2 regions of the Pseudoalteromonas sp. 0802 genome follow, and region 1 is predicted to be linked to the other one. Evidence: predicted binding sites of a transcription regulator. Region 1 holds the regulator's gene; the other holds the start of a gene.
What was found. The regulator sigma-54, encoded in region 1, starts transcription at its own class of promoters, with help from an activator protein. The targets are predictions, from matches to a motif close to GTTGGCACGNNNNTNGNNT.
Positions count from the first base shown of each region.

Region 2: dps (DNA starvation/stationary phase protection protein Dps) is a predicted target of sigma-54. The motif match lies at 1,449-1,467, and genes of this name have one in related genera.

Region 1 is NZ_JABVXE010000025.1:17,262-21,845, forward strand. It holds gene hpf (ribosome hibernation promoting factor) at 1-254, opposite strand, end outside; gene HUS61_RS19485 (RNA polymerase factor sigma-54) at 282-1,778, opposite strand; gene lptB (LPS export ABC transporter ATP-binding protein) at 1,886-2,611, opposite strand; gene lptA (lipopolysaccharide transport periplasmic protein LptA) at 2,608-3,129, opposite strand; gene lptC (LPS export ABC transporter periplasmic protein LptC) at 3,119-3,673, opposite strand; gene kdsC (3-deoxy-manno-octulosonate-8-phosphatase KdsC) at 3,670-4,221, opposite strand; gene HUS61_RS19510 (KpsF/GutQ family sugar-phosphate isomerase) at 4,225-4,584, opposite strand, start outside.
Region 2 is NZ_JABVXE010000008.1:32,712-37,295, forward strand. It holds gene corA (magnesium/cobalt transporter CorA) at 1-803, shown strand, start outside; gene dps (DNA starvation/stationary phase protection protein Dps) at 864-1,382, opposite strand; gene HUS61_RS13500 (HPP family protein) at 1,608-2,027, opposite strand; gene HUS61_RS13505 (substrate-binding domain-containing protein) at 2,107-3,117, opposite strand; gene HUS61_RS13510 (LytTR family DNA-binding domain-containing protein) at 3,285-4,088, shown strand; gene HUS61_RS13515 (cytochrome b) at 4,171-4,584, shown strand, end outside.

The DNA of each region.
Region 1 (4,584 bases):
ACTTGGCGATCAAGTTTATCGATCAGTGAGTCAATGGCTGCGTACATATCTTGATGTTCTGTAGAAGCGAACAATTCGCCTCCGTTTACATGTAAAGTTGCTTCTGCTTTTTGGCTTAATTTTTCTACATCTAGAATGACATGAACATTATTAATATGGTCAAAATGCCTTTCTAGTTTTGCAAACTTGGTGTTTACATAGTCTCTTAATGAATCTGTGATTTCTACATGACGACCAGTTAAATTTAGTTGCATAAGCATTTTTCCTTCTATGTAAAACGTCTAAATCAGACTCTTACGCTGATTAGACGGAGGTATTGCTAGAGACTCACGATATTTTGCAATTGTACGTCTAGCTACTTTAATTCCTTGCTCAGCCAATATATCTGCAATTTTGCTATCACTCAATGGTTTAGCTGAGTTTTCTGCAGCGACTAACTTCTTGATTAAAGCGCGTATTGCTGTAGAAGAACACTCACCACCATTTTCGGTGCTGACATGGCTTGAGAAGAAATATTTCAACTCAAAAATACCCCGTGGGGTATGCATATATTTTTGCGTTGTTACCCGTGAAATCGTCGATTCATGCATTTCGACCATTTCAGCAACATCATTTAGCACCATCGGCTTCATTGCTTCAGGGCCATGCTCAAAGAAAGCTTGTTGTTGTTGAACGATACAGTTGGTCACTTTTAATAGCGTATCGTTACGGCTTTCTAAGCTTTTAATAAACCACTTAGCTTCTTGTAAGTGAGAGCGAATAAATTGGCTGTCGCTACTTGATTTTACAGAGCGAGACATCGCCGCATATTGGCTGTTCACTCTAATCTTTGGCATACAGTCTGGGTTTAACTCGACTACCCAGCGACCTTTTACTTTTTTTACTGATACATCAGGTATAACGTACTCAGACTCTTCGCGCACTATGCTATCCGCAGGCTTAGGATTTAAGCTGTGGATTAGTGTCATCACTTCTTTAAGCTCGTTTTCTTTAAGCTTAGTCTTTTTCATCAAAGTTCGATAGTCGCGACTCGCTAATAATTCGATATGCTCAGATAAAACCATTTTAGTTTCAGCTAAATATGGCGTATTAGCATCGAATTGGCGTAACTGAATGCACAGACATTCTTGTAAACTGCGCGCACCAATACCCACAGGATCAAATAACTGAATTCTTTTTAAGACCGCTTCGACTTCATCAAGTTCGATTTCTTCTTCATCGTTATTTTGATTAAAGCTTTCGACTATATCTTCACAGCTTACCGTTAAAATACCTGAGTCATCGATAGCTTCTACAATTGCCACAGCAATCGCTTCATCAGTAGGGCTAAATGGCGTGAGCTGTAATTGCCACATTAGGTATTCATGAAGGGTTTCGGTTGATGCTCCCTGGTAGATAGATTCATCTTCAGGCATTGGCCCTGACGATGTTGAAGGGGCGGCACTCATGTACTCATCCCACGTGACGTCCATTGCTAAGTCATCGCTTACGGTGTCTTTATTGAGAGCATCACTACTTTCTTGCTCGTACTCGCTAGGTGCTTCTTCGGCAGACGCGCTGACTTGCACATCGTCAGGCTCCGCTTTTTGCTCATTCTTGCCGGTGCTTTCTTCATTGTAATCCGCTTCTTCCACTTCAAGCAGGGGATTACTATCAAGCGCTTCTTGAATTTCTTGCTGGAGATCCAATGTACTGAGCTGCAACAAACGAATCGCTTGTTGCAGTTGTGGAGTCATTGTAAGTTGCTGGCCCATGCGCAGCTGTAATGATTGCCTCATGTATCCCTAACAATCCTTTTTAAGTTATCGATAACTGTATAAACACAGTTATCGATTTATTGTCATTGTTATAAGTCTAGCAGATGCTCTAGTCGCTGGCGTAATGGTTACAGCCTGAATTGCTCGCCTAGATATACATCGCGTACAGTTTGGTCTGCTAATACGTGCTCAGGTGTGCCTGATGCAATTAGCTCCCCATGAGAAACAATGTAGGCTTTTTCACAAACATCAAGGGTTTCTCGAACATTATGGTCAGTAATTAGTACACCGATACCACGATTTTTTAGGTGCTCAATAATTTTCTTTATATCTAACACTGAAATTGGATCAACACCAGCAAAAGGCTCATCTAAAAGGATAAATTTAGGATTAGCGGCTAATGCGCGAGCAATTTCTACACGGCGTCGCTCACCACCTGACAGCGCCATACCTTGGCTGTCACGAATGTGTTGAATACTAAACTCATCGAGTAAGCTATTGAGTGTTTCTTCGCGGGTGGTTTTATTTAGATCTTTACGAGTTTCTAAAATGGCCATCAAGTTTTGGTAAACCGTCAACTTTCGAAAAATTGACGATTCTTGTGGCAGATAGCCAATACCTAAACGCGCACGGCTATGCATTGGTAAAAGGGTGATATCGTTATCATCAATACTGATTTTACCTTTGTCGCTAGGTACTAGGCCTACAATCATATAGAAGGTCGTTGTTTTACCTGCGCCATTTGGACCAAGCAAGCCAACAATACTGCCAGCTTCAACTTCAAGACCGACATTTTTAACCACTTGGCGGCCTTTGTAGCTTTTAGCTAAAAGCTCTGCTTTTAATGTGCTCATGGTTGGCCTTTATTATCTTTTTTATTTTCAACAGGCACTAAAATAGTGTGTACACGATCTGTTGAGTTTTCGTCTTTTTCAGCACTGATCAGCTGCTGTGCCATATCATAGGTAATGCTTTTTGCTGTTACTTTTTGACCTGCTTGAGTAACTTCAGCTTCACCATTTAAGGTTAAGAAGCGTTTTGCAACATCATAACGAACTTCTTCTGCGCTAGCGCTCATTACGGTGCCATCAGCTTGCTTTTCTTCGAAGTAAGCAGGCTTACCTGTGGCAATAATCAACTCTACTGTACCTTCGGTATCACCGCCGTGTGCTTCAAGGCGCTCTGCGGTAATACGACGATTACCATGCACGATCTCTACGTTACCTTCAAATATGCCAACGCCATCTTTTAGTTTACCTACTTGGCGATCTGAGCTAATGCTAATTTGAGCGCCAGTTTGCTCGGCAGCTGCGCCCGAAAAGGCAATCAATAAGCTTGGGATCAGGAGTAATTTCTTCAGTTTATTGGTCATAGTATATGGTTCGTGTATGGTTAGTTAACTCAACAATTTCGGTTTTTAAATCGGCTTTTAAGCCTTTCCCGGTAATCTTTAAATTCGGTCCTGTTAGTGTCACAGGTTGCTTAGAAAACATGGTCATTTTATCAATGTCGACATTAATGTTTTCTGCTTTTATATCTTCAATCATGCCGTTGTGGGTTAAGTTTTTAGCAACTACATCCCCTTCAAAAATCAGCTGATCGTTTTCGTACAATGTGGCTTCTTTGGCTTTTACTTGCCAAACCTGCTGGTCGCCATAAATAGTAAAAATAGGTTGCTCAAAAAAGGTAAACCCTAATTGTTGATACAACTCCATTTTAGCAGCAGCCACTTTATGACTAATTTTGCCTTGCTCGTCATACGCTGTTTGCTTTAACGCCACTGCGGTGTAATCAGGTGTTGCGATGATCTCGTCTTCACTAGTTATTGTGTCTGTTGATTGGTTAAAGTACGGGTACCATAACCACACCATGCAACAAACAAAAACAATACTCAGTAAAATACGGGCTATATTCATGCGCTGGTTCCATCGCTAGTTAACGGCTTACCGTTTTCTAACATCAGTAAATCAGTTAATTCACGCACAGCTCCAAAGCCACCTGGTAATAATGTGGTGTAATGAGCCAGCTTTTTAATCAGTGGGTGTGCGTCGTTTACAGCAATGGCAAACCCTACTTTTTCCATTACTGGTAAGTCTGGACCATCATCACCAATATAGGCAATTTGTTCATCAGTCAGCCCCAGTTTATCTTTTAACTCTTGATAAGCAATCAGCTTATCTTCTTGTCCCTGATAAATGTGCTGAACTGTTAGGCTAGTCATTCGCTGCTGAACTATTTGTGAATGGCGGCCAGTAATCACTGCCACTTCAAAGCCACTATTAATGAGCGCTTTAATACCAAAGCCATCTTTAGTATTAAATGCTTTAAGCTCTTCGCCATCATTACCTAAGTAAATTCGGCCATCAGAAAAAACGCCATCTATATCACAGATTAGCAATTTTACTTTTTGTGCGCGCTGACTCACATCAGGGCTAAGAGGCTGGTATAGCTCGGCGAATGTCATTGCTTAAAGAACTCCTGCTTTTAATAGGTCTTGCATATTAAGGGCACCAATTGGCGTATTACTTTGATCTACCACAATTAAACCATTGATACGTTTACGTTCCATAATATTTAAAGCTTCAGCTGCAAGCATATCAGGGCGAGCAGTTGTACATGAACGGGTCATTACTTGGCTAATTGCCGTATTATGGATATCGATGCGCTGTTCTAAAATACGGCGTAAGTCACCATCAGTGAATAATCCGGCTAACTTTTCATCTTCACCAATCACCGCGGTCATACCAAGGCCCTTGGCTGACATTTCGATTAGTGCGTCTTTAATGCTTTGGGTTTCGCTCACGATTGGCGTGGCGTCGCCTGCGTG
Region 2 (4,584 bases), on a different contig from region 1:
TCACACTACCTGGTGCTGATGATGTTGAAGAAATCGAAGCCTCTTCCCGTTGTTTTATTGACCATGAAGGCTTGCATGTGCATGCGCTTTTCATGTCACCAAATGAAGGGCGCTTTAATACGGTAACCGTGGCTTGTTTGCTACAAGACAACTGCTTGCTGACAATCCGCGATGATGAACTAGCCGATTTTCGTCTATTACGACTGCGTGCTCGTAAAGGGCAAGTAGCGTGTGATAATCCAAAGCAACTTTTGGTGACTTTATTTGACCAAAAAGTCGAAAACCACGCTGATATGCTTGAAGACATGCATCACCAATTAGAAAAACTCAGTGCCTACGTACTTGAAGAAGATGATTCTGATTTAGAAGAAGCTGTTAGCCGAATTTCTCGCCTTGAAGATAATAACGGTAAGGTGCGTTTATGTTTGATGGATACTCGCCGGAATATCTCGTTTTTACTGCGCCACCTAGGAGCGCCTACAGAAGATCGAGAATCACTACGTGAAATTGTGCTTGATATTGATACCCTCATGTCTCACTGTACATTTTTGTTTGATAAGGTTAATTTCTTAATGGACTCGACTCAGGGTTTTATTAACATCGAACAAAACCAAATTATCAAAACTTTCTCAATTGCCTCTGTGGTGTTTTTACCGCCGACCGTCGTCGCCAGTATTTATGGAATGAATTTTAATAGCATGCCTGAACTGCAATGGGCATGGGGTTACCCGTTTGCAATTGGCATTATGTTGCTGTCTGGCTTTGCACCATACTTGTTCTTTAAACATAAAGGTTGGTTGTAACAAAGCATAAAAAAGCCCAGCAATTGCTGGGCAAGGGGTCTTCGGATAGACCTAGGGGGTTTAACCTTTCAATTCGCCGGTAGAAGATTCGATATGTGCACGAACAAACCATTGAAATTGTTCTAAATCAGCCAGTTGGCCGGTGATCATATCTTCAGAAACTGGGTCTAGCTCACCAAGCTTATCGATAGCTGAACGGTGGTCTTTATTGACTCCGTTATATACTTTATCAAGGGCTGTTAGATGGTCAGTAACTAAGCCTTTACCAATTGAATAATCTTGCCAAGTACGGCGTTCTACAATTGATTGTGGTGTGCCAACAGGTACGCCGCCCATAGTTGCAATACGCTCTGCAATCGTGTCAGTCATCTCTTGCACTGCGCTTACTTGCGGGTCTAACATTTCGTGTACACCAATAAAATTAGGACCAACAACATTCCAATGAATGTGTTTTAAAGTGAGGTGTAAATCGATTAAAGCGACCATGCGCTGGTCTAGAATAGCAATCGTGTCAGCTGCAGCTTGGTCTTTAACACCGGGTGCTGTAAATTCTGCGATTTTTGATGATGAATTACTCATTACTCCTCCGAGATTATCTATAAAATTCCTTTCGCTTTTAGTTTAAAAGCGCGCTTGATTAGGTAGAAGCAAGCGCTGTGCCTAAAATAAACATAACGTTAAATTATTGAATTTTAAGGTTTAATTTGATTCTGTTTTGAGGTGGAGTGGTTGTGGTGAGGTATGAGTATGAAAACTCTGCACACCTTCTGTAAAAAATTCAGTGTGCAGATACAAATTTACGACTTAAGAAAGCAATGCAGCTGCTAAACGAACAAAATCAGATGAAGTTAGAATTCCCACTAGGTTGTTTTCTTTATCAACCACAGGCATGCAGCCATGACGGTTTTCAACAAAAAACTTAGCAACTTCGTGAAGCGGTTGCTCTGGCGAGATACTAGTAAAATCGGTAGCCATAATATCAACTACTTTAGTTTGCTTTTCTTTGCGTTCAAGGGCGCTGGCGCTGTAATTAGCCATGATATTCATTACCTGAGCAATCATGATTTTTTGCGTTAACATGCCAACTAAGCCACCGTGCTCATTGATCACTGGAATATGGCGAACATTCTTCTCTTTCATTAGATTATGCGCGTCATGCAGGGTATTTTGCGCACTTATGGCGAATGGGTCTGGCGTCATCAAATCACTAACTAGGTGTGTCATGGCTAAATCCTTACAATTAATCAAGTTGTGGTAAGTCTAGCGCTTATCGAGTTAATTGCACTTTAGTGAGATCAAAGTTTTAGTGATTAACGGTGCAAGTACCTGCATTACTTTGCTGACAATAGTGAAAGTCTAAATAATAGTGAGACTTAGCTGGGCGTTCACCTTTAGTGAGGTATTGATACATCAACTCGGTAGAAAGTCGGCCCATTTCAAAAGGGTTTTGACCAATATTGGCCGATGATAATCCTTGCTGTAATACTTCTAATTGCATTTGCTCAGTATCAGCAGAAACGATCACCACCTCTTGATTGGCAATGCGTTGTTTATGTTTAGCAATCACGTTTGCATAGTTAGAGTTAAATTGAGCAAAACCCGCTACCGCTAAAAATAGTGGTGGATTTTCAAGGTTAAGCAGTTTGTCGAGTTGACCGAGGGAGACTTCTCGCTTGCCTAAGCTATATAAAGGGCATCTATCGAACTCACTCCAGCCATTTTCACCGCTTAAACGTTTATCTTTTTGCCCAGATAACGCATAGCGAACACCTTCAATACGCTTGTTTAAATTAGGTGTTGTTGAGTGCCCTGATTGAATACAAACCTGGTTATTTTCTTTGTTGGTGAATTTTTTTAATTCGTTACCTAAGGCCACACCATAATCAAAATTATTGGTACCTACGTAGGTTAAACGGTACTGCTGATCTTTCTCGAGCAGATCAGAGTCAAACGTGATCACAGGAATGTTGTTATCTTTAAGCTTTTTTAATGCTCTTTCAACAAGGTAATTGGAATCTGTGGTTGCGATTAATAAACCACTAATGTTGTTTCTGCGAACTAGGTCGGTGATCACTAATACTTGCGTGCGAATATCTTGAAAGTCTTTGGGGCCGTCGTAAATACATTCAAAATCGAGATGCTGTTTTGCAAATTGCTCACACCCTTTAAAGGCTTGCTGATAAAAGCTATCGTTTTTGGTTTTACCTACAACAGCCACCACATATTTAGCCTGAATTGGCAGGGCAAAAAGCCAAAAACTGGCACACAAAAGTACCCAGTTTAATTTAAAATTTAATAATACTTTTAAAGACATAGCACTACATATTGCAAGTTAAGTATAAGCACGAGCTAATTATAGTGGCAGAGTTCGAATTTACCAGTCAGCATTTGCATCAATCAACTGGCTTTAACATATAATGAAAAAGCCTTTTTAGGGAAGCGGCTATTTTTGCTACCTTTTATGACTCAAATGGAGTGGCTATGATCATATATAAATACTGGCAGCAATTAACAACACTTTGGCAAAAGGCCACTTTTTTATGGGGGGCTTTTTTTATTCTATTTAATGCATATTGCTTTTTTTGGCGTCATTTAATTGCGGGAGGCCAATATCAGTTTATTGACTCACAAATTTTTTGGCTAAAAGAGTGGGGGGCTTTATGTACTTTAAATATTGTTCTGGTGGCTTTTGTTGATTTAAAAGCCAGGATTAATAGCAACTTATTTGTTTTTATTATTACGTGCGCAGTGACTATTTGTTCTTTGGTGATGTTACGTATTTTTGTTGATTACTCTTTTTATGGCTATGCAATAGCTGCTTCATTCATTCAGCTTTTACCAAAGTACTTAATCGCATGTTGTTTGGTTTTGGCGTTATGGCGAGTATGTAGCATGTCGCTCTTGTCAAAAGCAAAGAACGACAAGCCAGAGAAAGGTCTATCCGAATATATTGAAATAAACCATAAAGGGGTTGTTAAGAGACTCTCCCCAGAATCAGTATTATTTATAAAAGCTGCCGGTAACTATGTAGAAATACAAACATTAACCGAATGCTTTTTAAAAAGAGATACCATCAAAAACATTCAAGCTCACTTACCTTGCAATGAATTTAAGCAAGTGCACCGCAGCTACCTTGTAAACTTAGCTCATATTGAAGATTTTAATCTTCATAAAGCAAATGCAACTTTAAATATGAAACTAGGGTTTAGCATTCCTGTTAGCAAAACTTTTAAACCAGCATTAGCAAATGTATTAAGTGAGCCAAATGTATTCGTCACAGAATGAAGGGTTTCGTCACAATCTTATTTAAAACAGAAGCTTAATCTTTACTATTAAGTCATGAATACAGTTTTTAAGGATAAAATTCATGACAATAAATACACAGAAAACACATAAGTTTTTGCATTGGCTCAGTGCGCTATTAGTCATTAGCGTACTTGTTTTGGGTTACTACATGACCTGGGTGACTGACTACAGTTTGTATCATTGGCATAAATCAATTGCGGTGATCATTGCCATCGTCTGGCTGTTAAGAATAGTTTATAGGCTCTATCAGCCGTTTCAATCTACTGTACAAACAAGCTTAACTAAGTGGTTGCATTTATATCATTGGGGCTTGCTAATCTTGCTAGCTGTAATGTTACTGTCTGGTGCTTTTTATAGTGGTTTCGGCGGCTTTGGTATTGCGGTTTTTTCATGGCAGTTAGTGGCTAGTAATTATAACGAAGCGGGTCAGGCCGTTGCGTCAAGCGCCTGGTTAAGCGATTTTGGCTGGCAAATT